3 regions of the Pseudomonas sp. GW821-FHT02H06 genome follow, and region 3 is predicted to be linked to each of the others. Evidence: riboswitches for the same ligand, from Rfam matches in the RefSeq annotation. Region 3 holds a riboswitch; each other region holds the start of a gene.
What was found. Region 3 has a riboswitch for cobalamin ahead of cobO (cob(I)yrinic acid a,c-diamide adenosyltransferase). Riboswitches for the same ligand answer to the same signal wherever they lie in the genome.
Positions count from the first base shown of each region.

Region 1: linked by a shared signal. The riboswitch ahead of AC07VF_RS23135 (ABC transporter substrate-binding protein) and the one ahead of cobO (cob(I)yrinic acid a,c-diamide adenosyltransferase) in region 3 are both predicted to bind cobalamin.
Region 2: linked by a shared signal. The riboswitch ahead of AC07VF_RS03215 (CbtB domain-containing protein) and the one ahead of cobO (cob(I)yrinic acid a,c-diamide adenosyltransferase) in region 3 are both predicted to bind cobalamin.

Region 1 covers NZ_JBWKVD010000019.1:35,954-45,480, reverse strand. The annotation lists gene AC07VF_RS23150 (ATP-dependent Clp protease proteolytic subunit) at 1-182, opposite strand, end outside; gene AC07VF_RS23145 (aldo/keto reductase) at 471-1,466, shown strand; gene AC07VF_RS23140 (aspartate/glutamate racemase family protein) at 1,527-2,249, shown strand; cobalamin riboswitch at 2,471-2,666, shown strand; gene AC07VF_RS23135 (ABC transporter substrate-binding protein) at 2,810-3,811, shown strand; gene AC07VF_RS23130 (FecCD family ABC transporter permease) at 3,847-4,854, shown strand; partial or broken gene AC07VF_RS23125 (ABC transporter ATP-binding protein) at 4,851-5,633, shown strand; gene AC07VF_RS23120 (glucarate dehydratase family protein) at 6,134-7,408, opposite strand; gene AC07VF_RS23115 (MFS transporter) at 7,440-8,726, opposite strand; gene AC07VF_RS23110 (LysR family transcriptional regulator) at 8,965-9,527, shown strand, end outside.
Region 2 covers NZ_JBWKVD010000002.1:20,369-29,895, forward strand. The annotation lists gene AC07VF_RS03185 (fatty acid cis/trans isomerase) at 1-1,660, shown strand, start outside; gene AC07VF_RS03190 (acyltransferase family protein) at 1,890-2,909, shown strand; gene nfuA (Fe-S biogenesis protein NfuA) at 3,014-3,607, shown strand; gene cobM (precorrin-4 C(11)-methyltransferase) at 3,703-4,449, opposite strand; gene AC07VF_RS03205 (cobalamin biosynthesis protein) at 4,635-5,051, opposite strand; gene AC07VF_RS03210 (CbtA family protein) at 5,048-5,767, opposite strand; gene AC07VF_RS03215 (CbtB domain-containing protein) at 5,779-5,988, opposite strand; cobalamin riboswitch at 6,086-6,318, opposite strand; cobalamin riboswitch at 6,443-6,674, shown strand; gene cobW (cobalamin biosynthesis protein CobW) at 6,802-7,875, shown strand; gene cobN (cobaltochelatase subunit CobN) at 7,878-9,527, shown strand, end outside.
Region 3 covers NZ_JBWKVD010000001.1:167,683-177,209, forward strand. The annotation lists gene AC07VF_RS00815 (cobyric acid synthase) at 1-919, opposite strand, end outside; gene cobD (threonine-phosphate decarboxylase CobD) at 916-1,920, opposite strand; gene cbiB (adenosylcobinamide-phosphate synthase CbiB) at 1,913-2,821, opposite strand; gene bluB (5,6-dimethylbenzimidazole synthase) at 2,818-3,468, opposite strand; gene AC07VF_RS00835 (cobyrinic acid a,c-diamide synthase CobB) at 3,634-4,935, opposite strand; gene cobO (cob(I)yrinic acid a,c-diamide adenosyltransferase) at 4,932-5,543, opposite strand; cobalamin riboswitch at 5,651-5,876, opposite strand; gene AC07VF_RS00845 (C40 family peptidase) at 6,001-6,537, opposite strand; gene AC07VF_RS00850 (C40 family peptidase) at 6,625-7,314, opposite strand; gene AC07VF_RS00855 (NAD-dependent deacylase) at 7,381-8,154, opposite strand; gene hda (DnaA regulatory inactivator Hda) at 8,163-8,867, opposite strand; gene AC07VF_RS00865 (AI-2E family transporter) at 9,084-9,527, opposite strand, start outside.

The DNA.
Region 1 (9,527 bases), on a different contig from region 3:
ACTTTCAGGGATTTCAGGAAGTTGTACAGGGTGAATCCCAGTGCCGTGCTGCCGCCGGCGGTCGACAGATTCAGCAGCAATCCGGTCGCGCCCTTGCTGAGGGCTTCGAGGCAGCGATCGCGAAAATGCTCGGTGCTGGCCTGATCGACCCCGCAATGGAAATGAATGATGTGCTCGCTCATCGGCGGCCTCGCTGGTCATGGATGGCGTACTCACGGGCCTCTTCCCGGCTGAAGCCGGTCCCGCAGAGGAATCGCAGGAGCTGGTCCCAGTGAGGTACCGCAAATAGCGAGATTTGCATGGACTGAGGATAGCCGCTCACCGAGCATGTGAAAGTCCACCGCCGCGGATTACGAAGAACCCCTGCGGCAATCAACAGTCAGTAAAGAAGCTTCGCCGGTTTCATCGTGCTCGATCCGGGCCATGAACCGCGCGACATCCAACACGCCCCACCGCACAGGACATCTTCCATGAGTCTGCACGACAAGATCATCGGCCGCCTCGGCTTCGGCTCCGCACCGCTGGGCAACATGTTCCGCACCATCGACGAGGAGGAAGCAGCGGCCACCGTTCAATCCGCCTGGGACCAGGGCATTCGCTATTTCGACACGGCGCCCATCTACGGCGCCGGCTTATCCGAGCAGCGCCTGGGCAAGGCCCTCGCCGGCGTCCCACGCGACCAATACACCCTGAGCACCAAAGTCGGCCGGCTGATTTCCGACGAGATCGATACCGAGACCCGCAGCGGCCCGTTCGCCGAAGGCCTGAAAAACAAGATCGTCACCGATTATTCCGCCGACGCCACGCTGCGTTCCATTGAAGCGAGCCTGGAGCGGTTGAACACTGATCGTCTGGATATCGTGTTTGTCCACGACGTCGCGCAGGACGCCCACGGCGATGCCTGGATCGAGCATTTCAATATCGCCCGCACTGGCGCTTTCCGCGCCCTCACCCGCCTGCGCGAAGAAGGCGTGATCAAGGCCTGGGGCCTGGGCGTCAACCGCGTCGAGCCGTGCGAACTGACGCTGGATCTGGAAGAAGCCCAGCCCGATGGTTTCCTGCTCGCCGGCCGTTATTCGCTGCTCGATCACGACCAACCGCTGCAACGGCTGTTCGACAAGGCCCGTCAGCACAACGCCGAATTCGTCGTCGGCGGGCCTTACAGCTCCGGCGTGTTGGTGGGCGGCAAGCATTTCGAGTACCAGGAAGCGTCGCCAGCGATGCTCGACAAGGTGGCGCACATTCAGGAGATCGCCCGTCAGTACCAGGTCGACATCAAATCGGCAGCGCTGCAATTCGTCCTTGCCAACCCCCTGGTGGCGGCGGTGATTCCGGGTGCCAGCCGCCCTTCGCGGATCATCGAGGACGTCACCGCGCTTAACGCACAGGTGCCTGACGGTTTCTGGCAGGCCATGCGCGATCAGGGCTTCATCGCCCTGCAGGCGCCCGTGCCGATGAAAGACTGATATCGTGGGCAACGACGCCGGGCCAGACGCCCGGCCTTGTTTTCTGCGCGAGATCTGTCCATGCGAATTCTGATCGTCAACGTCAACACCACCGAATCCATGACCGAGACCATTGCCGAGCAGGCCCGCAGCGTGGCCTCGCCTGGCACCGAGATCATCGGCCTGACCCCGCGCTTCGGCGCCGAGTCGGTGGAAGGCAATTTCGAAAGCTACCTGGCGGCCATCGCGGTGATGGACCGGGTGATGTCCTACGAAGGGCCTTATGACGCGGTGATTCAAGCCGGCTACGGCGAGCATGGCCGCGAGGGTTTGCAGGAATTGCTCGATGTGCCGGTGGTGGACATCACCGAAGCGGCGGCCAGCCTGGCGATGTTGTTGGGGCACAAATACGCCGTTGTGACGACACTGGACCGCACCGTGCCGCTGATCGAAGACCGCCTGAAGCTGGCCGGGGTGTACGAGCGCTGCGCATCGGTGCGGGCCAGCGGCATGAGCGTGCTGGAGCTGGAGGCATCGCCGGAGCGTGCGGTCGAGGCCATTGTCGAGCAGGCCATCGAAGCGGTGAATCGGGACAAGGCCGAGGTGATTTGCCTGGGCTGCGGCGGCATGGCCGGCCTGGATCAACTCATCCGTGACCGCGCCGGCGTGCCCGTGGTGGATGGCGTGACCGCTGCGGTGGCACTGGCGGAATCACTGGTGCGTCTGGGGTTGAAGACCTCGAAAGTGCGGACCTATGCGACGCCACGGCCGAAGAAGATCGTGGGTTGGCCGTTTAAGCTCTAAGCCGGTGGTGTTGAGCTCACGCCGATGGCGCTGCAAACACATACCTTGTGGGAGCGAGCTCGCTCGCGAAGACTGCATTCCAGCCGCAGAAGATTTAGCGGATGTGCTGGCCTCTTCGTGAGCAAGCCCACTCCCACAGGTGTTGCGTCCGTCCAGTTACTGCGAGGTGTCAATACATCTCCGGCACACTGTCGCTGCATTCGCCTCTCCCCACCGAATCGTTTAGTATCCCCGCCGCCGGTTTCCGCTCGGAATTAATAGGGAATCCCCAGGCGCGTGCTGCGCGCTGAAAGGGAACTGTCCCCGCAACTGTAGGCGCTGAGCCCTGCTTCCTGTTTGCCACTGGGTCACCCCGGGAAGGCCGAAGCACGGCGATGAAGCGCCAGTCAGGAGACCTGCCGGCCAGCATATTCATTCACCGGCGGGGTGTCCGGGGAAGGACTCCCGTTCGCGTGCCGTGCGCGCACCATGAGCTCGCCCTTTTTTCCGGGGCGTCTGTCGGGATGGACTTTCCAGCGCCTGCTTCGCCAAGCATTCAGGCTATCTGGAGATCGCTGTTCATGCCGCTGCGCCGCCTCGCCGCCCTGCTTGTCACCCTGACCTTGCCCACTGCCGCCCTCGCAGCGTCGACGATTTACCCCTTGACCGTGGACAACTGCGGCCAAGCGCTGACCTTCACCCACGTCCCGCAGAAAACCGTGACCATTGGCCAGGCCGCCACCGAGATGCTGTATGCGCTCGGCCTGGGCCCGAACGTCGTGGGTACGTCGCTGTGGTTCAATCCCGTTCTACCGCAGTACCAAACCCTCAACGACGGCATCGAGCGTCTGGCCGACAACGCGCCGAGTTTTGAATCGGTGATCGGCAAACGCCCGGATTTCGTCCCGGTGCAGTTTGAGTGGATGGTCGGGCCACAGGGCGCCGTTGGCACCCGCGAGCAGTTCCGCGACCTGGGCATCCCCACCTACATCCTGCCGTCCGATTGCGAGGGCAAGAACAACCGGGTCGGCGCCGACGGCACGCGCCTCGAAGCCTTCCGCATCGACACGCTGTACAAAAGCCTGCGGCAGCTGGCGCAGATTTTCGACGTGCAGGACCGTGGCGAGCAGTTGATCGCGGATTACCAGGCGCGAATGGCTCGGGCTGTGGCGCAGGCGAACGCCCATGCCAACCCGCCCGTCTCGGCGGTCTTCTGGTTTTCCAGCCCGGACATCAACGTCGATCCGTACGTGGCCGGACGCAAGGGCATTCCCAACTTCATGCTCGACACCCTCGGCATGCGTAACGTCATCGACTCTGACGAGGAATGGCCGACCGTGGGCTGGGAAACCATCGCCAAGGCCAACCCGACCGTGCTGGTCATCGCGCGCATGGACCGCCGCCGCTTCCCGGCGGACGATCACGAGAAGAAGCTGGCCTTCCTCCGCTCGGACCCGGTCACACGGAATATGGATGCGGTGAAAAACAATCGCATCGTGATCATGGACGCCAGCGCCATGGAGTCCAGCGTCAGGCTGTTCGACGGCATCGAGCAACTGGCCCAGGCCATTCACCCCCAATGACCTCGCTCCGTACTCCTCGCTCAAGCATCGTCCGAATGTTCGGCCACGGCGCCTGGGCGACCGCGTTGCTGGCGTTGGCGGTGCTGGCGGGCGTGGCGATCGGCGAGACGTCGATCAGCCTGCCGGTGATCGTTCAGGTGCTGGCGAACAAGCTGTGGGCCACAGGCTATCCCCTCGACCCCATCGATGAGGGCATCGTCTGGAATTACCGCCTGACCCGGGCCATCGTGGCCGCCACCTGCGGCGCAGGGCTCGCCGTGTCGGGCGTGGTCTTGCAATCGCTGCTGCGCAACCCGCTGGCCGATCCCTACTTGCTGGGCATTTCCGCCGGGGCTTCGACCGGCGCGGTGCTGGTGGCGATCATCGGCATCGGTGCCGGGACGATCTCCCTGTCCACCGGCGCGTTTGCCGGGGCGATTGCTGCCTTCGCGCTGGTCGCCCTGCTCGCCCGCTCCTCTCGGGGCCAGACCGCTGCCGGCCAGATCATCCTGGCGGGCATTGCCGGGTCCCAGCTCTTCAATGCCCTGACCTCCTTCCTGATCACCAAGTCGGCCAATGCCGAGCAGGCCCGCGGGATCATGTTCTGGTTGCTGGGCAATCTCAGCGGCGTGCGCTGGTCGTCGGTGGCGCTGTCGGTGCCGGTCGTGGTGCTCGGCTTGCTGGTGTGCCTGTGGCATCGGCGCGCGCTGGATGCGTTCACCTTTGGCAGCGATTCAGCGGCGTCCCTGGGCATTCCGGTACGCCGGGTGCAGGCCGTGCTGATTCTCACCGCCGCGCTGATGACGGCGGTGATGGTGTCGATCGTCGGCTCCATCGGCTTCGTCGGGCTGGTGATTCCCCACGCGGTGCGCCTGATGGCCGGGGTGCGTCATGCCCGGTTGTTGCCCTTGAGCGCCCTGATTGGCGCGCTGTTCATGATTGCCGCCGATGTGCTGTCGCGCACCTTGATCAAGGGTCAGGTGTTGCCGATCGGGGTCATCACGGCGCTGGTGGGCGCGCCGGTTTTTGCCATGATTCTGGTCCGCGGGAATCGTCCTCGATGAACGCCCGTCAGGAGGTGCCCGGCACCATGCTGGAAGGGAGTGACCTGAGTTATTCGGTCAAGGGCGCGTCGCTGCTCAGTGGGGTGAGCCTGGCGATTCGGCCGGGGGAGAACCTGGGGATTGTCGGGCCCAATGGCTCGGGGAAGTCGACGCTGCTGAAGTTGCTGGCGGGGATTCAGTCGCCGTCTCAGGGCGATGTTCGCCTGGGCGGGCAGCGATTGTCGTCGCTGAGTCGGCGGGACATTGCGCGGCAGGTGGCGGTGGTGGAGCAGCACGCGCAGACGGGTGATTCGATCAGTCTGTTGCAGGCGGTTGAGTTGGGCCGTACGCCGTGGCTGTCGGCGCTGGCGCCGTGGGGCGCGGACGATGACCGGATTGTGGCGCAGGCGCTGGCGGATGTGAGTTTGCAGCACTTGGGGCATCGGGCGTGGCATACGTTGTCGGGTGGGGAGCAGCAGCGGGGGCATATTGCGCGGGCTTTGGCGCAGCGCCCGCAGGTGTTGTTGCTGGATGAGCCGACGAATCATCTGGATATTCAGCAGCAGTTGTCGATTTTGCGGTTGGTGCAGGATTTGCCGGTGACGACGGTGGTGGCGTTGCATGATTTGAATCAGGCGCTGGGGTGTGATCGTCTGGCGGTGATGGACGGCGGGCGGTTGGTGGCGTTGGGTTCGCCCTTTGATGTGTTGTCGCCGGAGCTATTGGGTGAGGTTTTTGGGGTGCGGGGGCATTGGTTGGTTGATCCGTTTGACGGGGCTAAGGTGTTGAGGCTGAGGGCGCCAGGATCAAGAGCGTCTGCCTGGGGGCAGAATGTTTCGCCTTCGGCGAGTTGCTTGGAAAAGCACCCCAAGTAACCAAGGGTGCCTGCTCCTGGTTGGGCCCTTCCTTCGTCAGGGTTCCTTCACTCCGGTCTCGCTCCGTGGGCCCGCGCCGAACGGGCATCCATGCCCTGACGGCGCTCTCGCCGCATCCATGCGGCTCGGCCCACTGCGCGAGACCTGCGTTCAGCCTGCACCCAAGTCGCGTTTGGCGGTGTTTGAGCCTTTTGGGTATGAAGATCAAGAGCAGATCAAAGGCTTCCCGGCTGAAGCCGGTCCTACAGTGAGGTCACGCGTCCCTCACTGGCTTGACGCGGTCTCGTAGGACTGGCTTTAGCCGGGAAGAGGCCAGTTCAGGCGCTGAAGGATCTTCGGCCTGAATGGTGTTTGTGGGAGCGAGCTTGCTCGCGAATGCGATATCCCAAACACCGATCATCCTGCAGAAGTAATAACCCCCAACCTCAATACCTCGGCTTCACCGCCTTCCACTCCGGTTTGTATTTCTGCATTTGCCGCACATCATCCCGCTGGCGAATCCCGCACGTCAGGAATTGGTCATTGAGTTTGCCCAACTGGTCATAGTCCAGTTCAAGCCCCAACCCAGGTTCGCGGGTGAGGTGGACGCAGCCGTCGATGATGGGGAGTTTGCCGCCTTTGATGACTTCTTCGTCCGGTTCTTGCCACGGGTAGTGGGTGTCGCAGGCGAAGTCGAGGTTGGGGACGGCGGCGGCGACGTGGGTCATGGCCATGAGGCTGATGCCCAGGTGGGAGTTGGAGTGCATGGAGACGCCGAGGCCGAAGGTGTCGCACATTTTTGCCAGCGCCTGGGTTTCGCGCAGGCCGCCCCAGTAATGGTGGTCGGCGAGGACGATCTGCACGCTGTTCAGCGCGACGCTGCGGCGGAATTCGTCGAAGTCGGTGACGACCATGTTGGTCGCCAGCGGCAGGCCGGTGCGTGTGTGCAGTTCGGCCATGCCTTCCAGCCCCGGCGTCGGGTCTTCGTAGTATTGCAGGTCATCGCCGAGCAGTTCGGCCATGCGGATAGAGGTTTCCAGCGACCAGTTGCCGTTCGGGTCGATACGCAGCGGATAGCCCGGGAAGGCCTTTTTCAGCGCTTTGATGCACGACACTTCGTGCTCGGGGTCCAGGGCGCCGGCTTTGAGTTTGATGCTTTTGAAACCGTACGCTTCGATCATCCGCCGCGCCTGGGCGACGATCTGCTCTTCGCTCAGCGCTTCTCCCCAGCTGTCGGGCGCGTAGGGCGAATCGGCGTGTTGGGCGTATTTGAAGAACAGGTACGCACTGAACGGCACGCGGTCGCGAACGGCACCGCCCAGCAGGTCAACCAATGGCAGGTTCATGGAACGTGCCTGCACATCCAGAAACGCCACTTCAAATGCCGAATAGGCATTGCTCACCGCTTTGCTGGCATGGGAACCCGGCGCCAGTTCGGCACCCGCTACCGAAGTGGGTTTGTTCGCCGCCACCGTGGCTTTGACCACCGCCCGCAAGTGGTTGAGGTTGAACGGGTCCATGCCGATCAACTGGCTCTGCAACTGCTGCTGAATCGCCAGGGCCGGGGCATCGCCGTAGCTTTCTCCCAGGCCGAGGTAGCCGTTGTCGGTTTCGACTTCAATGATCGAGCGCAGGGCAAACGGCTCGTGGATGCCGCTGGCGTTGAGCAACGGCGGATCGCGGAAGGCAATCGGTGTGACGGTGACGCGTGTGATTTTCAAATGACTTCTCCCGGTCAATCAGGGTGTGAGGCTAGGGTTTGACGCTTGACGATGAGCTGAGCGACGCGGCTGCTCGCAGTGGCGCAGCGTCCTCAAGCTTTGGGCGGTGTGGGTCGCCTTTCGGTGTGGTACGGGCGAAAAAGATCACCACGGCCGCCACCAATGAGGTGAGTGCCAGGCCGTACATGCCGCCTTGAATGGAGCCGGTTTTCTGCTCCAGAAAGCCGAACGCGGTGGGCGCCACGAAGCCGCCGAGGTTGCCGATCGAGTTGATCAGCGCGATCACCGCCGCTGCGATGCGCGCGTCCAGATAGCCTTGGGGAATCGGCCAGAACAGCGCGGACGCCGCTTTGAAACCGATGGCCGCGAAGCAGATGGCGACGAAGGCGAAGATCGGCCCGCCGACGGTGGACATGAACATCCCGCACGCGGCAATCACCAGGGTGACCGCAACCCACGCCTGTTGATGCTTGAAGCGAGCCGCCAGCGCGGCGAAGCCGTACATGGCGATGATCGAGATGATCCACGGAATCGAGTTGAACAGGCCGACTTCGAAATCGCTGAGGCTGCCCATCTTCTTGATCATGCTCGGCAGCCAGAAGGTCGCGCCGTAGATGGTCAGGGCCACGGAAAAGTAGATGAAGCAAAACAGCATGATCTGCCGGTCGGCGAGCAGCTTGAAGATCGACGGCTTGATCACTTGCGCCGCTTCACGGGCGCGCTGTTCGGCGTCGATGGCACTGATCAGCGCGCCCTTCTCTTCTTCGCTCAACCATTTGGCATCCCGGGGATGGGACTGCAGCCAGAACCAGACAAAACCGCACAGGGCGATGGAGGCGAAGCCTTCGATGATGAACATCCACTGCCAGCCGTGCAGGTTCATGCCGCTGACGCCGAGCAACGCCCCGGACACCGGCCCGGAAATCACCGACGCAATAGCCGAGCCGCTGAGGAAGATGGCCATGGCCTTGCCGCGTTCGCTGGAAGGCAGCCACTGGGTGAAGTAATAAATAATGCCGGGGAAGAACCCCGCTTCCGCCGCGCCGAGGATGAAGCGCAGCACATAGAAACTGGTTTCGCCGCGCACGAAGGCCATGGCCATCGCCGCTGCGCCCCAGGTGAACATGATGCGCGTCAGCCAGGCGCGGGCGCCGAAGCGTTGCAGAAGCATGTTCGACGGGACTTCGAACAGCGCGTAGCCGACGAAAAACAGCCCGGCGCCGAGCCCGTAGGCAGCGGCGCCGATGCCCAGGTCGGTTTCCATGTGGCTGCGGACGAAGCCGATGTTGACCCGGTCGATGTAGTTGACGATGAACATGATCACGAACAACGGCAACACATGACGCTTCACTTTCGCAGCCGCGCGGGCCAGAACAGTGGGATCGGCGCTGCTGATGGGTTCAGGCGTGGGAACGGTGCGGTTCAAGGTGCGACTCCCGGTCTTTGTATTTTTTTTGGGATGAGCGTGGGGAATGCAGGTGATGGGCCGATCATGGACCGCCGCATTGTTCCCGTCTAATCTAGATTGACTGTTGATTGATACCCGGAAGAGATCAATGTTCGAGCTTGCCCAGCTACGCTGCTTCACCACCGTCGCCACCGAACTCAACTTCCGCCGGGCTGCCGAACGGCTGAACATGACCCAGCCACCGCTGAGCCGGCAGATCCAGCTGCTTGAGCATTCCCTGGGGGTTCAGCTGTTCAACCGCAACACCCGCAGCGTCGCCTTGACCGCGGCGGGCCGGGCGTTTTTCATCGAAGCCCAGACGCTGCTGGAACGTGCCCATCAGGCGGCCATCGCCGCGCGGCGCTTTGCCGAGGGCGACATCGGCTCGGTGACCATCAGCTTCGTCGGCAGCGCGGTGTACGAGTTTCTGCCACGGGTGATCGCCGAAGCGCGGCAGAACCAGCCCCACGTGAAAATCTCCCTGACCGAACTCAATACCTATCAGCAACATGAAGCCCTGCGCGCCCGGCGCATCGATCTGGGCATCGTGCGCGCGCCGCTGCTGCAACCCGGTTATGAAACCGAATGCCTGGTCCGCGAGCCATTTGTGCTGGCGGTGCCCAGCAGTCATCCGCTGGCCAACACCCGGAACATCGGCGTGCAGGACCTCGA
Region 2 (9,527 bases), on a different contig from region 3:
TCGTCCCGGATCGAGCGAAGCGCTGGTCGGCCGCTGGCTGTACGAACATCTGTTTCTCGCCCACGTGTATTTCAGCGACGGCGAGCCGGGGCATTTCTTCCAGTGGGTGCGCTCGCGCACGCCAAGCGGCCAACCCGTCGACCTGATCGCCACGCGCCGCCCCGACGATGATCCTGGCACCACCTTCTATTACCGCCTGATGCCGGTGCAGGGCGTTATCGTCCACAAGACCCACATCACCTACCCGATGGGCCCGCAGAAGCTGGCCCGGGTCAAGCAACTGTTCTACAGCGGGACCTGGCATGCCACCGAGCTGCCCGGCTATGGTCCGCAGCATCGGGCCAACCCGTTTGAAACGTTCCAGCAGATCCCCGCCGTCGCGCGTTACCAGTTCATGCTGGATAACGCCGAATACTTCGTGCGCACCTTCATTCGCGGCCCGGTGTGTCGGGGCGAGATCGCTACGGACGTGATTCGCGATCATTTCTGGGCGTTGTTCCAGGAGCCCGGCCACGACCGTTACATCACCGATGCGGCCTATCGGGCCAAGGCCACGCCGTTGCTGGCGATGCCGGGGCAGGACGATGACATCGGCAGTGTTCTGACCCTGTGGCACGACTACCGCGACAAGCGCAATCAATACGAAGACCTGCGCAGCGATGCCTACGCGCACATGCCGCCGCCGGGATGGGCGACCCTGTGGGCGGGGAACGACAATGGGCTGCTGACCATCTTCCGCCACTTCGACAGCGCCTCGGTAAACAAAGGCCTGATCGGCGCGCTTCCCAACAGCGTCTGGCTGTTCGACTACCCCTTGCTGGAGCGCACCTATTACCAGCTGGCGGTGAATTTCGACGTCTACGGCAACGTTTCCCATCAGGTGCAGACGCGTCTGTATTTCGACCTGATCCGCAACGGCGCCGAGGTCAATTTCCTGCGCCTGATGCCGGCGGACAAGCGTGACGACATCCTCGGTGACTGGTACCAGAACGGCGGCAAAGTGAAGATGTGGCTGGATTATCAGGCCATCGACGATCACACCCCGACCGGCCTGAAGCTCGATGAGCACAACCCCAAGCGTGACTTCGAGCGCAAGTTGATCGAGCGTGCGGGCACCTTGAACGTGACGCCGGACCCGATCAATCGCTGCGACGGCGCCTATTGTTCGCGTGAGGGACTGGACCCGGTGTTCAGCGGAGTGGAGCAGGCACTGAGCCGGCTAACCTCGCGCCCTGCGGCGGGGCTGAAGGTCATTCACCAGTTGCCGGAGGCGACGATGCTGCGAATCCAGGACGGCAGCGGCAAACGCATCATTTACAGCATGCTGCGCAACCGCGCCCACAGTAACGTCGCCTTTCTGATGGGTGAGGATTACCGCTACCAGCCGGGCCTGGACACGCTGACGATCTACCCGGGAGTGCTGAGCAGCTACCCGAATTTCATGTTCAATATCCCGGCCAGTGAAGTCGGCGCGTTTGTTGACGCGATGGAGCAGGCCCATGATCACAAGCAGGCGTTTGACGCCATCGTCCAGCGCTGGGGCGTGCGCCGCAGCCATCCATTATTCTGGACCTACTTCCACGACCTGGACCGCTACCTTCAGGAAACCGAACCCCGCGAGGCAGGGGTGCTGGACATGAACCGGTACGAGAATCTGTGAGTCGCAGGGGCGCCGTTATTTAAGGAATCTTCACATTTGGCGGCGGCCCCGCTGAGGCCGCTTCAAAGGGGAAACCCTTATTGGACATGGCGTGCAGCCATTATGCAGCCCGTCAGTGGCGCCGAACCTTTTTGCAATTTTCGAAGTCGGACCCTGTGAGTCGCTCTCCGACGCCGTGCCTTGCCGGTATGGCGCCTGGGGTCAATCCAGACGAAGCAAGAGGTTGCAGATGTTGATTTCGGTTCAGGCCCTGCGGGCACTCGCCGCGTGGGCTGTTGTGTGTCACCACTTCATGCAGATTTTTTTCGACTTCCATCCGAGTGGGCCCGTCGGCCGCTTTTTCACTGAAAAAGGCGCGGTCGGCGTCGACATTTTTTTTGTCATCAGCGGTCTGGTCATCTACCTGTCAACCGTGGACAAGGACATCCCCGCCGGCCGTTTCATGCTCAACCGGGTTATTCGTATCGTCCCGGCGTACTGGCTGTACACCTTGGTGATGGGTCTTCTGGTCGTGGTCGCCCAACCGCTGCTGCCCCACCAGGTGGTCGACTGGCAGAGCTTCGTGCTGTCGCTGCTGTTCATCCCTTCGGAAAATCCCGGCGGTTACGGCCTCTATCCCACTCTCAACGTGGGCTGGACGCTGAACTACGAGATGCTGTTCTACGTGCTGTTTTCGATGGTTTTTCTGTTTCAGCAACGGCTGCGCCCGTTGATCCTGGCGGCGGCGCTGTTCGCCATTACCGATGTGCTGGGTCGGTCGGGGCTGGTCAGCCGGTTCTACGCCAATGACATCGTTTACGAATTCCTGCTCGGCATTTTCGTCGGCGTGATGTATCGCCGGGGCTGGATCAGCGAGCGGTTGTGGTTGCCATTGATCGCGATCGGCGCCGCGCTGTTCACCATCGACCACCTGCAACCGGCGCCTCGCATCATCAACTGGGGCCTGCCGAGCGCGGTGATCGTGGTGGCGTGCATCTCCCTCGAACCCTATCTGCGCAACTACCGCCTTCTCAAAGTCATGGGCGATTGCTCGTATTCGGTGTATTTGCTCCACGTGCTGGTGCTGTACGCGGGCTGGCTGGTGAGCGAACGTTATGGCGTTAATCCGTATGTGGTGTTCGCCGTCTGTGTTCCGGTCATCGCCCTGGGGGCGTGGCTCAGTTATGAGTGGATTGAGAAGGGCCTGTACCGACGCATGAAGGGCTGGCTGGATCAGAGAAGGGCGAGCAAGGAAGCAGCTCTGTCATGACGGGTTTTTAGTCGAGGCGAACCGCTTACCTGACTAAAACACTAGGGCTTTGTCAGGCGCAGTTGATTGGCGTAAACTGCGCCCCACGTCTGCGAGGAATTTTCATGACCGCTATTACGATTACTGATGCCGCCCACGATTACCTGGCCGATCTGCTGGAAAAGCAGAACACCCCCGGCATCGGCATCCGCGTGTTTATTACCCAGCCTGGCACCCAATACGCTGAAACCTGCATTGCCTACTGCAAGCCGGGCGAAGAGAAACCTGAAGACACGGCCATCGGCCTGAAAAGTTTCACCGCCTGGATCGACGCGTTCAGCGAAGCGTTTCTGGACGACGCCGTTGTCGATTACGCGACTGACCGCATGGGTGGTCAACTGACCATCAAGGCGCCAAACGCCAAAGTGCCGATGGTCAACGCCGACAGCCCGATCAACGAGCGTATCAATTACTACCTGCAGACCGAGATCAACCCGGGTCTCGCCAGTCACGGCGGCCAGGTGACCTTGATCGAGGTGGTGGAAGAAGATGAGGCAAATGTCGCCATTCTGCAGTTCGGCGGTGGTTGCCAGGGTTGCGGTCAGGCAGATGTGACGCTCAAGGAAGGCATCGAGCGCACATTGCTGGAGCGCATCCCCGAGCTGACCGGTGTGCGTGACGTGACCGACCACACCCAGAAAGAAAACGCGTACTACTGAGTCAACGTGTGATTCCAGGAAGTATGGTGTTGCAGGCAAGCCCCGACGAGTTCGGGGCTTTTTTGTGGGCGCTCGCCAAGGTCTAGAGGCGCACGCTAGGGCCTGAACACATGGGCATGGCCCGCGCGATACAGCGATGACTCGCTGAACACGTCGTTGCCCAGTACCCGACCCACCAGGATCAGCGCGGTGCGACGAAATCCCTTGATCCGCACCTTCTCCTCGATATCTGCCAGTGTGCCGGTGACCCAATCCTGATCGGGCCAGCTGGCGCGATGCACTACGGCGATGGGGCAGTCGGCGCCATAGTGCGGCGTCAGCTCGGCGACGATCTTGCCGAGGTTATTGACCCCCAGATGGATCGCCATGGTTGCCCGGTGCCGTGCCAGATCGCCCAGGCTTTCGCCTTCGGGCATGTCGGTTTTGTCGGCGTAGCGGGTCAGGATCACGCTCTGGGAGATGTCCGGCAGCGTCAGCTCTGTCCCGAGCAACGCGGCGCAGGCGGCGGTGGCGGTGACGCCGGGGATGATTTCGAAGGGGATCTGCAGCTCGCGCAGGCAGCGGATTTGTTCGCCGACCGCGCCATACAGGCTCGGATCGCCGGAATGCACACGCGCCACGTCCTGGCCCTGTGCATGAGCGGATTTCATCAGCTCGATGATCTGCTGAAGGTGCAATGGAGCGCTGTTGGTGACCTGGATCGCCTGATGACCTTCCAGCACTGCTTCAGGCACCAGGGAACCGGCGTAGATGATCACCGGGCAGGAGCGGATCAGCCGCTGGCCTTTGACAGTGATCAGGTCCGGATCGCCGGGGCCGGCGCCGATGAAAAAAACAGTCATGGGGTGTCCTGATTGGAGTTCATTTGAGCAGTGGCTCGTCGGATGCATTCTCCCTGAGCGCACTCGGTCTGACTTTGTAGGACTGGCTTTAGCCGGGAAGGGGCCCTAGGGCACACCATCAAAATCTGCGGTGTGACTACTGACGTCTTCCCGGCTAAAGCCGGTCCTACAAGGGTTGGCCGGTCCTACAAGATTGCGGTTGCCAGAGCAAAGGTCCCGTGGGGGCTTTTTCGGCGGGGGATGACCAAGGTCGCGGGCGCGCCGGTCAACCGTGTCACCATCGCCAGCGCCGCGCTTTCTGCCACGCCGTAGCAGCCGGTGCGTTCGAAGGCGATGTCCGAACGGTAAGTCAGCTGTGCCTCGTAAGCCGCCAGATCATCCGCGCTGAAAAACCCGATCGTCAGCCCCAGCTCATGACCCAGTTCCAGCAGCCCTACCTCAGCCGACTTGCCGTCAATGGAGGCGAGGGCGGCAACGTCTTTCAGCTCAAGACGACCCTCCCGCAACCCATCCTCCATCAACTGTCGAAGCTCCAACGCCGAACAGCCGCGCTGGCAGCCCAGACCGACCACCCACAGCGGCCGATCGCGCACTTCATTCACAGAGCAGGCTTCAAACCGACGTGCGTCTCGGTCGCTTCATTGCGCCGAAACAACCAAGCGCTGATCCAGCCCAGGGCAATCCAGAAAACCGCATTGGTCAGCAGCGACGCGATCTTGAATTGCGCTTCAAGGGCTTCCGGCGCCAGTGCCAAATGCACCGCCGGTTGCGGCGCGCCGACGATATGCGGCACCACCAGGATCACCGCGCCCAAGGCCTTCAACACCCAGTGCCGTGCAAACACTATCAATGCCAGGCCTGCAGCCGTGGAGGCGGCGGTGCCGACCCACCAGATCTGCCGTTGGGTCAGATCCGCCGCGACAGTGCCGGGCAGCTCGGGCGGCAAACCAAGAGTGGGCGCCAGCACGAACACCGCATAACCGGCCAACCCCCACAGCACGCCTTCGCGGGCACTGGTCGGCGTACGCAGGGTGTACAGCGCCGCCAGCATCAGGGCGAAGCCGACCGCGACCACCAGATTGCCGCCGGTGGTGGACAGCACGCGCTGCCAGCCGTCTTCCGGCTCCCAGGCTTCGGCGTCATGGACGTGGCCGGCCATCGCACCCTCGGCGTGCTCGTGCATCTCGGCAGCCGGGGCCTTTTCGTAGGTCTCCGCCTGCAGGATCAGTGGCGCCACCGAGAAGCTTTGGAGCAGTGTCAACAGCAGGGCGGCGAGCAGTCCGGTGAACCCGGCCGTTTGCGCAATTCGCTTGAACATGGCGGCGGGTCTCAATGGCACGGGAAGGCGGAGCTGTGACGGGTGTCGTGTGCCGCGTTGTGCACCGCATCGATGTGGGAGAAACCGGCGAAGTACACTAGAAACGCACCGAGAAACATCGCGCTGACGGCGGCGACAAGGCGCTGGCTTTGGGTGGCGGTCACGGCTGTTGTGGTGTTTGTGCTGGTGCCGGACGTCTGGCGGGGTGTGCTGATGGACATGGCGCTTCCCTCTGAAGTGGATTCAGCGGACGGAAAGGCGCGAAGACACCGCAGACGAAGGCCGGCAGTGATCAACAGCGCCCGCCCACCGCGGGTTGTTATGGTGCGTTATCGGGCCGGTCTCCGGGCTCGCGAGGGGCACATGCATCAGCCGTTACAGCCGACGTGCCTTCAAGAATCGCCTTCCCATATCGATGCCGACACAGTGGATCTGACTCTTCACTCGCTTACCGTTGCGGGGGCAGCACCGGACTGATACACACCCGAAGGTCTGTACGCACCGGTTTCCCGTTTCACCCTGTGAAGGGCACCCGTAACAAGGTGTGTAGCAGACCACGGGCTGTTTGGCTCGTCAATCGGCCCTTCAGCCGATGCGTCAATCAATGCAGCGATCGGTGCGTCAATTGGCGCGGCACTCATTGCAAAGCACGATTGACCGGCCTCCAGTCACTGCGTAGCCTTGCGCACTTGAGGTTCGCCGGGCGCCTTTATCAACTACCAAGGCCACCGGCGCTAAGAAGGGAATGCGGTTTCAAGCCGCAGCTGCCCCCGCAACTGTAAACGGACAGCTTCATTGCACAGCCACTGCGCGAGCGGGAAGGCGCAATGAATGCCAGTCGCCTGATGATGCCTGTCAGCGACCGGCCGCCGTGAGCCAGGAGACCTGCCTCGAATCGGACCGCCTGCAAGCGGCCGAGGAATTCCACTACAACCGGGCGGGGTGATCCGGTGGCGAATTTAACCGCGCGCCTGCTTCCACCGGCCTGCGCTGTTTTCGTCCTCGTTGCCCCGCCGCACGCCTGAGGGCAACCGATGAAAACACTGGCCAAACTCCCTGTCACCATCGTCACCGGCTTTCTCGGCTCGGGCAAAACCACCTTGTTGCGGCACATGCTCGACAACGCCGAAGGCCGGCGCATCGCCGTCATCGTCAATGAGTTCGGCGAACTGGGCATCGACGGCGACATCCTCAAGCAATGCACCATCGGCTGCACCGAAGAAGAAGCCGTCGGTCGTGTGTACGAGCTGGCCAACGGCTGCCTGTGCTGCACTGTTCAGGAAGAGTTCTTTCCGGTGATGCAGGAACTGGTCGCCCGTCGCGGCGACCTCGATCACATCCTCATCGAAACCTCGGGCCTGGCCCTGCCGAAACCGCTGGTTCAAGCCTTCCAGTGGCCGGAAATTCGCAACGCCTGCACCGTCGACGCCGTGATCACCGTGGTCGACAGCCCGGCCGTGCTCGCGGGCACCTTCGCCGCGTTCCCGGACCAAGTCGACGCCCAGCGCAAGCTTGACCCGAACCTGGATCACGAATCGCCGCTGCACGAACTGTTCGCCGACCAACTGGCCAGCGCCGATCTCGTCGTGCTGAACAAGGCCGACATGCTCGACGCGGATGCTCTCGCCGCCGTGCGTGCCGAAGTCGCCGAAGAACTGCCGCCGGCGGTGAAGATCGTCGAAGCGAACCGGGGCCAGCTGCCGATCAGCGTATTGCTGGGCCTGGGCGCCGAATCCGAGCTGCACATCGACGGGCGCAAGACCCACCACGATCACCACGAAGGCGACGATCATGATGATCACGACCATGACGCCTTCGACTCGATTTCCATCACGCTGCCCCAGGCCGACGAATCGCTGTTGCTCGACGCGCTGACCCAGGCCGTCGTCCAGCACGGCATCCTGCGTGTCAAAGGCTTCGCCGCCATTCCCGGCAAACCCATGCGCTTGTTGGTGCAAGGCGTCGGCACGCGTTTCGACAAGCATTTCGACCGCGCCTGGAAGCCAGACGAAGCTCGGGAAACCCACCTGGTGCTGATCGGCCAGGAACTGGACGCCGGCGTCCTTGAAGCGCAATTGCGCGATGCAGTCTCAGGCATAAAAGGCTAACCATGCACCTGCTGCGTACACAGCCCGGCGGCTTCGTCCCCGACGACAGCATCGCTGACCTGGGCCAGACGCCCGCCGAGCTGGTGATCCTGTGCAGCGCCGACTCGAATCTGGCGCTGCTGGCTGAAACCGCGCGGCAATTGCCGGATAGCTACCCAAGCCTGCGCCTGGCCAATCCGATGCAGGTGCAAAACCATGCGTCGGTGGATTTGTACGTCGACGAGGTGCTGCGCCACGCGAAAGTCATCCTGATTTCCCTGCACGGCGGCATCGGCTACTGGCGTTACGGCGTCGAGCGGCTGGTGGAGCTGGCCGCGAAAGGCGTGAAGCTGATTCTGGTCCCGGGCTGTGATCGGCCAGACCCCGAGCTGAGCGGCCTGAGCACGGAATCCGTCGAAGACCGCGAGCGTCTCTGGCATTACCTGCGTCAGGGCGGCAAGCACAACGCGCTGGCGCTGTTCAATTTCATCGCCACACGCTGGCTGGGTGGCGACTACCCGTGGGCCGAGCCGCAAACCCTGCCGCGCACCGTGATTTATCACCCGCAGAACGCCAACGCCGACCTGGCCCGCTGGCAGGCCGACTGGCGCGCCGATCAGCCGGTCGCGGCCGTGCTTTTCTATCGCTCCCACCTGCAGGCAGCCAACACCGGCTTCATCGATGTGTTCTGCGAGCGCTTGTCGGCCCAGGGCCTGAACCCGTTGCCGATTGCCGTCGCCAGCCTGAAGGAAGCCGGCTGCATGAGCGCGATACAGGACTGGCTCGACGAGGTTGATTGCGAGGTCATTCTCAACACCACCGGCTTCGCCCAATCCAGCCCGGAAGCGCCAGATGTTCGGCCGTTTCGCCGAGACATCCCGGTCATTCAGGCCATTTGCGCCCAGGACAACGAACCCGCCTGGCAGGCAAGCGCCCAAGGGCTGGGCCCCCGCGACCTGGCGATGCACATCGCGCTGCCGGAACTGGACGGGCGCATCATCAGCCGGCCAATCAGCTTCAAGGACCTGGCCTGGCACAGCGAGCGCAGTCAGTCCGACGTGGTTTGCTACCGCGCCCAGCCGGAACGCATGGATTTCGTCGCCGAACTGGCCCGGCGCTGGGTGCTGCTTGCCCGCACCGCCAACACCGACAAGCGCGTAGCGCTGATTCTGGCGAACTACCCCACCCGCGACGGGCGCATTGGCAACGGCGTCGGCCTCGACACCCCGGCGGCCGCGCTGAACATCCTGAAGGCCATGCAGGCCGAGGGTTACCCGGTTGAAGGCCTGCCCGAGACCGGTACTGCGCTGATTCACGCCTTGCTCGGCGGCGTCACCAACGATCCGGACAGCCTCGATCAACGGCCGTGCCACCAGAGCATGGCCATGGACGAGTACAAGGCGGCGTTTCAAGCGCTGCCGCAAGCCAATCGCGATGCAGTCATCGCGCGATGGGGCGCCCCTGACACCGACCCCATGTGTCGGGACGGGCGGATGATGATCGCCGGCCTGCGTTTCGGCATGACCTTCGTCGGCATTCAACCGGCGCGGGGCTACAACGTGGACCACAGCGCGGTGTATCACGACCCTGATCTGGTCCCGCCCCACGGCTATCTGGCGTTTTACTTCTGGCTGCGCAAACGCTATGGCGCTCATGCTGTCATCCACGTCGGC
Region 3 (9,527 bases):
CGAGATCACTGCGCACGCTTTTCGAGCCGGGCAGGATGATCAGGTCAGCGCCAGGAATCGCCTGTCCAGGGCCGACGAACTGCAGATTGACCTGGGGGTGCAGGCGCAGCGGGTCGAAGTCGGTGTGATTACTGATGCGCGGCAGGACCGGCACGATGACATTGAGCACCTGCTCGGCCTTGTCGGTCTGGCGCTGATCAAGACCGTCTTCAGCCTCCAGATGCAGGTCCATCACGTAGGGCAGCACGCCCACCACCGGTTTGCCGGTGCGCTGTTCGAGCCAGTCGAGGCCGGGCTGAAGCAGCGCGATGTCGCCGCGAAAACGATTGATGATGAAACCTTTGACCCGCGCCTGTTCGCTGGGCGACAGCAATTCCAGCGTGCCGACCAGATGGGCAAACACCCCGCCGCGATTGATGTCCGCCACCAGCAGCACCGGGCAATCCACCGCTTCGGCAAAGCCCATGTTGGCGATGTCGCCGGCGCGCAGGTTGATCTCCGCCGGTGACCCGGCGCCTTCGACCATGACAACCGGCCAGCCTTCGCTGAGGCGGCGATGGGAAGCGAGTACAGCCTGCATCGCGATGGCTTTGTAGTCGTGGTAGGCGACGGCGTTCATGGTGGTGACGGCGCGCCCGTGAATGATCACTTGCGCGCCCGTGTCGCTGTTGGGTTTGAGCAGCACCGGGTTCATGTCGGTGTGGGGTTCGAGGCCGCAGGCCTGGGCTTGCACGGCTTGGGCGCGGCCGATCTCGCCGCCGTCCGCGGTCACTGCGCTGTTGAGCGCCATGTTCTGCGGTTTGAACGGCACGGTTCGCACGCCCTGTCGGGTCAGCCAGCGGCACAGCGCCGTCACCAGCGTGCTTTTACCGGCGTCGGACGTGGTGCCCTGCACCATCAGGGTTTTGCCGATGTTCATGGGCGCTCCCGGGAGAACTCACTCAGTGCCTGTTCCAGACGCTGCCAGTCGGCGTCCTCGCGGGGCAGGCCGAACCGCAGGCTGCTGTTGTTGTTGCTGTTGTTAATAAAAAGCCGCAGAAGGATGCCCCGGTGTGCGCAGAACTCATACAGTTCTTCCGCCAGCGGCGTGATCAGCCACTGAAACAGCGCGCAGCCGCCCTTGGGCGCGAAGCCGTGGCGGCTGAGCACATCAACCAGACGCTGACTGGCCTGCTCGGTGCGCTGGCGCTGGCGTTGATGCCCGGCCACGTCGTTGAGACAGGCCTGACCGATGATGCGGGTTGGCCCGCTGACGGACCAAGGTCCGATCTGCCGCGCCATGACTTTGAGAAAGCGCGGCTCCGCCAGCACAAAACCCAGGCGCACACCGGCCAGCCCGAAGAACTTGCCGAACGAGCGCAATACGATGAGCCCCGAACGCTGGGTGTAAGCCGCTAGGCTCAACTCCGGCGTGTTGTCCATGAACGCTTCGTCGACCACCAGCCAACCACCACGCTGGGCCAGCCGCGTGTGCCATTCCAGCAGGCGTTCGGGCGTGAGGCTCAGGCCGGTGGGGTTGTTCGGGTTGACCACGACGAGCACGTCAAGGGTGTCGATGAACCGCTCCACTTCGTGCTCCAGCACCTCGCGCACCAGAAAACCGGTGTTGCGCCAGGCCTCGGCGTGCTCGGCGTAGGACGGCGACAGCACACCGACCTTGCCCGCCTGACGCAGACGCGGCAGCGCCTGAATCGCCGCTTGGGAACCGGCCACCGGCAACACGTCCGTGACGCCGTAATAGCGGCGGGCGGCGGCTTCCAGACCGTCATCGGTTTCCGGCAGGCGCGCCCAGGCCGCTTCCGGGATCGCCGGGATTGGCCATGACCACGGCGAGATCCCGCTGGACAGGTCCAGCCAGTCCGCCTCATCAATGCCGTATTTCAGGACTGCGCCACGCAATCGGCCGCCGTGTTCAAGCATAGAATTCTGTCCCCAGACACAAAATCAGCAACCACAGCCACACGCCGCGCTGCACCAGTTGCCAGCCTCGATCGATGGAGTCGGCGTCCGCCGGCACGCCTTCGCCCAGGGTCGCGCGCTCATGCAGCTCGCCGTGATAAATCGCCGGGCCACCCAGCTCGACGCCCAGCGCACCGGCGCCGGCGGCCATCACCGGGCCTGCGTTGGGGCTGTCCCACTTCGGGGCCTGGGTGCGCCAGCAGCGCAGGGCCAGTCGGGTGTTGCCCAGCAGCGCGTAGGTTAATGCCACCAAGCGTGCCGGAATGTAGTTGAGCAGGTCGTCGATTTTCGCCGCCGCCCAGCCGAAGCGTTCGAAGCGCTCGTTGCGATAGCCCCACATGGCGTCGAGGGTGTTGCTCAGGCGATAGAGCACAACGCCCGGCGCGCCCAGCACGACGAACCAGAAGATCGCCGCGAACACCGCGTCGCTGCCGTTTTCCAGCACCGATTCGGTGGCCGCACGGGCCACTTCGGTGCTGTCCAGCTCGGCGGTCTGGCGACTGACCAGATAGCCGACGCGCCGACGCGCTTCGGGCAGATCGTCGCCGCGCAGCGCCTGGGCGACCGGCTCGACGTGCTCGCCCAGACTGCGCAGACCCAACGCGCAGTACAGCGCCAGCACTTCCACCAGCCAGCCAACGAACGGCAGCCAGCTGAGCAACGTGGCGATCAGGGTCAGCGGAATCACGGCGATGAACCACGCCGTCACGCCATGGCTGCGCCAGCCCCGGCCGGCAGCATTCAGGCGCTGTTCGATGCGCTCGGCAAAACGGCCGAACGCCACCAGCGGGTGGTTCCGTTTTGGCTCGCCGAGCAACGCGTCCAGCGCGACCCCGGCGACGCTCAATAACGCCACACTCATGCAATCACTCCCCATGTGTTCTCGTAGACCAACTCTTGCAACGCGCGCGGCTGCGCCCAGCCCTCCAGCACCAGCATCGGCGCCGGGTAAAATTCCTTGACCGGGCCGAGGCACAGGATCGCCAGGGGTTTTGAACCGGTTGGCATCTTCAGCAGATCCGCCAGGGCCTGGGGATCGAACAGCGACACCCAGCCCATGCCCAGGCCCTCGGCACGGGCCGCCAGCCAGAGGTTCTGGATCGCGCAAGACAACGACGCCATGTCCATTTCCGGCAGGGTCCGGCGGCCGAAGATGTGTTTGTCGCGGTCGTCCATCAACGCAGCGACCAATACCTCGGCGCAGTCGCTGATGCCCTCGACCTTCAGCTTCATGAAATCGTCGGACCGCTCGCCCAAGGCTTCGGCGGTGCGAATGCGTTCCTCCTCCACCTGCGCCTGAATCTGCGTGCGCAAGGCCGGATCGGTGATGCGCAGGAAACGCCACGGCTGCATCAAACCGACGCTCGGCGCGTGGTGGGCGGCTTCGAGCAGACGGGCCAGCAACTCCGGCGCGACGGTGCCCCCGCAGAAGTGACGCATGTCGCGACGCTCGGCGATGGCGCGGTAAACGGCGGCGCGTTCGGGGTCAGTGAAGGTGTGTTCAGTCATGGCTCGCCTGTCCCGCGCGTGAAACACAGCAATCACCTGCGATGCGCCCCATGTAGGAGTGAGCTTGCTCGCGAAAGCGGTTTTTCAGAAAAGGAGTGGGATCGGACGCGCCCACTTCGCGAGCAGGCTCGCTCCCACAGAATGCGGCGGTTGAATTAGATGGGCTCATGGCAAAAACAGCGCCGCCATCGCCTGGGGATTCGAGGGAAAGTAAAAGTGGACATACGACGCAGTCATGCGCCCTTCGCGGTACACCGCTTCGGCGCCGCGCCCGCCATTGGGGCTGAGGCCGCGGGCGATGGGGGTCAGCTCGGTGCTGGTCAGGGAGTGGTGATAGGTGTGGCCACGCAGGATGCCTTCCGGCAGTTCGACCGATTGCAGGGCCAGGGCGGCCAGACGCTTTTGCATCACGGCTTCCCCCTTGAGCAAGCCCACCCCTTCGGCGCGCTGGCCGTCGACATCGGTCAGGGCATCGAGTAAATACAACATCCCGCCGCATTCGGCGAGCAAGGGTTTGCCGGCGGCGTGGTGCGCGCGAATCGCGGCCAGCATGCTGTGGTTTTCCGCCAGCGCCGTGTGATGCAGTTCCGGGTAACCGCCCGGCAGATACAGGCTGTCGGCGTCGGGCAGTTCGCGGTCGCGGATCGGCGAAAAGAACGACAGTTCGGCGCCCATCTCCCGTAGCAGGTCGAGGCTGGCGCCGTAGAAAAACGCGAACGCTTCGTCGTGGGCGATGGCGATTTTCACGCCGGCCAGCAGCGGTTCGGCCGGCACGAATTCCGGCGCGGTAAAGGTCACGGACGGTGGCAACGTGGCGTCGCAGGTGCTGGCCAGCGCGGTGGCCGCGGCGTCAAGGCGCATGTCCAGGTCATTCAATTCGCTGGCCTGCACCAGGCCGAGGTGCCGGCTGGGCAGCTCAATGCCGGTTTCACGGGACAGCGCGCCGTACCAGCGCAGGCCTTCGGTCAGGCTGCCTTCGAGCAACTGCGCATGGCGCACCGTGCCGACGCGATTGGCCAGCACGCCGGCAAATGGCAGGTCCGGCTGATAGCGCGCCAATCCCAACGCCAGTGCGCCGAAGGTCTGGGCCATGGCCGTGCCGTCAATAACCCCGAGGACCGGAACGCCGAAGCGCCGGGCCAGGTCTGCGCTGGAGGGCGTACCGTCGAACAAGCCCATGACGCCTTCGATGAGGATCAGGTCGGCGTCGGCGGCGGCTTCCCACAACAGGCGCCGACTTTCGGCCTCGCCGATCATCCACATGTCCAGTTGGTACACCGGATGGCCGCTGGCGCGTTCGAGAATCATCGGGTCGAGAAAGTCCGGCCCGCATTTGAACACGCGCACCTTGCGCCCCTGATTGCGATGCAGACGGGCCAGTGCGGCGGTGACGGTGGTTTTGCCCTGACCGGACGCAGGCGCGGCGATCAATACTGCCGGGCAGTGCCGGGGCTGGCGCTCACTCACAGTTCGATGCCTTTCTGCGCCTTGATGCCGGCTTGAAAGGCATGCTTGACCACGCCGATATCGGAAACGGTGTCGGAGAGGTCGATCAGTTCCTGTTTCGCCCCGCGACCGGTGACGATCACGTGCTGCATCGGCGGGCGTGCCTGCAAATCGCTCAGCACCTGCTCCAGGTCCAGATAGCCGTGCTTGAGGGCAATGTTCAGCTCATCAAGCACGACCATGCCGATAGAGGCCTCCTTGAGCATTTCCCGGGTCACGGCCCAGGCGGCTTCGGCCGCGGCAATGTCACGCTGGCGGTCCTGGGTTTCCCAGGTGAAGCCCTCGCCCATCACGTGGTAACGCACTTGTTCGGGAAAGCGGCGGAAGAACAGCTCTTCGCCGGTGCTGTGGCGGCCTTTGATGAACTGCACGACGCCGCACTGCATGCCGTGGCCCATGGCGCGGGCAAGCATGCCGAACGCCGAGCTGCTTTTGCCTTTGCCGTTGCCGGTCAGGACCAGCAGCAATCCGCATTCATTTGGCGCGCTGGAAATGCGCTCGTCCATCACCGCCTTTTTGCGCAGCATGCGCGCCAGGTGGCGTTCGTCACGTTCGGGGGATTCGCTCATCTCAGCTCTCCGCTTGAGGGCAGGTGTGGCAAACGGAGGGCACAGGCAAAGACTGTCAGCAGGCACCGGACATGGCCCGGCCTGCAGCAGAGCATCGCCCTCCGTGATGCTGTTCGATGGATCAGGCCGGTCTCCGGACTCATGAGTTGCCACAACCGTGGCAGGCCAGGCGCCTTCCCATGTTCAGCGAACACAGTGGCATTGTGCGTGGCCTTGACTCATTTACCGTTGCGGAGGCAGCGCCGGAATTGATCGCACGAGCAATCGCACCGGCTTCCCTGTTTCACCCTGTGGACCAACAAGGTCCCGGGCACCTGAAACATGGCGCGAAGGTTAGAGGGTTGACTGGGGAGCGTCAATCGAACCGTGGGCAGAGCGCCCACGGGTTTACGGGATTTCACCCTGGAATGCACAGGTGTTCCTGCAGCAGCCCATGAACACGTTGCCTCAAAAACGACTATTGCCTGGCAAGATTCGATGGCTGGATAACGCGCTTGGCATTCAGCCAGGCCTTTTGCCAATAAGGCTTGTCCAGGCTGTCGAGTTTGACCGTGCCGCCGGTGGCCGGCGCGTGAACGAATCGCCCTTCCCCGACGTAGATGCCGGCATGGCTGACGTGGGAGCCGCCGCCCGTCGCGAAGAACACCAGGTCACCGGTCTGCAACTGGCTGCGGTCGATGTCCGGGCCGCGCAGCGTGATCATTTCCCGCGTCGATCGCGGCAAAGTGATACCGGCGGCGTCGTGGTAGACATAGCCGATCAGGCCACTGCAATCGAAACCCGAATCAGGCGTGTTGCCGCCCCAGCGATAGGGCGTGCCAACGAGGCCGATCGCGCGCAACAGGACGTCGTCGGCGAGCGGTGAAGAAAACTGGGGAGGAGCGGAGACCACTGGCCGGTAGACGACCTTGCGTGGAGCAGGCGGTGGAGTGCTGGAACATGCGGCCAGCAGCACAGCCAGAGAGGCGACGATCAGGCGAACCGTTAACGACATAAACACGACAACCTGTGCGGGATGCAGCTTACTTTGCCGAGGGCCGGGGTCGCGCGCAAGAGGGGTTAGCCCTTTGCGCGCCCGGAATTAACGGGTTTGGCGCTTGATTGTAGTCGAGCTCATCGCGGTAGTGGTTGCAGGTACCGTTGAAGGTGCCATCGCCAGCGCGCGTTTGGCTTCGATGAACGTCTTGGCCCAGTAGGCATCGTCGAGGCTGTCGACGCGGACACCACCGCTGCGGCGGCTGCTGGAGTGGATGAATTGATCATCGCCCAGGTAGATGCCCGCATGGCTGACACGACCACGGCCGGCAGTGCTGAAGAACAGCAGGTCGCCTGGCTTGAGGTCATTGCGTTTAACGAGAGGGGCATCGATGTTGATCATTTCGCGGGAGGAACGCGGCAGGCTCATGCCCGCCTCTTCGCGGAAGAGATAACCGATGAAACCGCTGCAGTCGAAACCAGAGGTGGTCGACGTGCCGCCGAACCGATAGCGAGTGCCTATCAGGGATTTGCCGCGCTCGAGGATGCTGTCAGCCAGAACCGGCAGGCGGTACGGCTTGTTATCGGCAAATTGAGCGAGCTCGTCTTCGGTGGCGACTTCGTCATCCAGTACGGAGGATGCGTAATCGGCACGCTTGCTGGCGGATTGAGCGGTGGCAGAGTCCCGGAACTGGGGGCTTTGCGACTGTTGTTGCGACGTCGGCATCTGGGCCGCACAGCCGAACAACAGCGTTACGAGTGCGAGAGGCACGAGGGGTGCGAAGCGGTTTAGCATGTGCACGACCGTGGCTGAAGTGTAAAGAAGCCGAGACTATGCCTTCAATCGTACCCATTTGCAAATTCAATCGAAACAAATGTGACTTACGATGTCGTCCATCACTTCTAAGGCTCTACACCTCAGAAACGCATCCATGTGCGCGGAATGATCGGTCGGCGAAGGGTTTATCTCGGCAGTAAAGCCTCCCGTCACCCGAGCGCGCAGCATGGGCTCATGAATGTATGGGAAGCTGGCGGTGGTTCCGATGCTGAGCACAGCGTCAAAGCCTTTTGCCATCTCTTCCTGAAGCACGTTCAGTGCCAACTCTGGCAACATCTCCTCAAACAACACCACCGATGGCCTCAAAACGCCAGTACAGCGGGCGCACAGCGGTGGCAGTGGTCGGTTGAGGCGCTCGCTCAACAGCGGATCCTCGGCGCCACAAGATTGACAGTAGAGCGGCGCCAACTGGCCATGAATTTCGATCAGGCGTTCTGGCGGACTGCCCGCAGCGCGATGATAGCCGTCGACGTTTTGCGTCAACACCCAGCATTCCGGCTTGCGCCGCTGCAATTCGGCGATGGCATAGTGCGCCGCATTGGGACGTCCGCCCAGGCAAGCGCTGCCCAATTGTGCAATGTATTTCCAGCACAGCGCCGGATCACGACGCAGCATCGGGCCGGACAACGCCATTTCGATCGGCAGGCCGTCGTCGGTCTCGCCGTTGTACAGACCACCGACACCGCGATAGGTCGGCAAACCCGAATCCGCCGAAAGGCCAGCACCGGTGATGATCAGGATGCGTGTGGCATGGCGCAGGGCCGCGGCAGTTTGCAGGACCAAAGCCTGATCGACCACGGACGCGCTTACCAACCGAGGGTTTCTTTCAGGAACGGAATGGTCAGCTTGCGCTGGGCCTGCAGTGAGGCTTGATCGAGCTGTTCAAGCAGGTCGAACAGCGCACTCATGCTGCGCTTGCCGCGGGTGAGGATGAAATGCCCCACTTCGTCGGTAAGGTGCAGCCCGCGGCGGGACGCGCGCAATTGCAGGGCGCGGAGTTTTTCTTCGTCGGACAACAGGCGCATCTGGAACACCAGCGCCATGGTCAGCCGTGATTTCAGGTCCGCCAGCTTGACCGGCAGCTCTCGGGGCGAGCATGAAGCGGCGATGAGCAAGCGTCGGCCACTGTCGCGCAGCCGGTTGAACAGGTGGAACAACGCCTCTTCCCATTCAGGCTTGCCGACCACCGCCTGAAGGTCATCGAGGCACACCAGTTCGTACTGCTCCAGATGATCGAACAGGCCGATGCCTTGATCGAGCAGTTCGGCCATCGGCAGATAAACCGCCGGCTCGCCCATCTGTTCGAATCGCAGGCAGGCAGCCTGCAACAGGTGCGTGCGCCCTACCCCGTTCTTGCCCCACAGATAGATGAGGCTTTCTGTCCAGCCGGCCTCGGCTTCGCACAGCCGCTCGACATAGCCGAGTGCAGCGGCATTGGCGCCTGGATAGTAATTGATGAAGGTGGCGTCATCACGCAGACGCACACTCAGGGGCAGCTGAACTGGTTTCATGCTGGCTGAACGGTTCGTGACGAACCGCCAAGGGGCCTCTGTGAAAAGTGCGTAAAGTCTATACCCGCAGGGCTGGCCGCACAATGCGGCAGACCGCCAGCAAAATCAAAGGCTTGCGTATGTCACTGGTATCACTGGGGAATACGGGCAAAACCCGCCGAGAAAGGAGGCGCGCGGTGAGCACCGCGCGCCGGTACGCATCCTGATTCGCGGGAATCAGAGATCCGGGTCGTCCAGACCGCCGTAGATGTCCGAATCCTTGTACAGGTCATGAACATGGCGCACCAGGACCATGATCACCGCCGCCACCGGCAGGGCCAGCAGGATGCCGGTGAAGCCGAACAGCTCGCCGCCCGCCAGGATCGCGAAGATCACCGCAACCGGGTGCAGACCGATGCGGTCACCCACCAGCAACGGGGTCAGCACCATGCCTTCCAGTGCCTGACCGACCATGAACACCGCGACGATGCCCAGCATCGGATACATGTCGCCGCCGAACTGGAAGAAACCCGCCAGAATCGCCGAGCCGATGCCGATCACGAAACCCATGTACGGCACGATGGCGGCCAGGCCGGCAATGACACCGATCAACAGCCCCAGCTCCAGCCCGACCAGCATCAGGCCGGCGGCGTAAATCACGCCCAGCGCGACCATCACCAG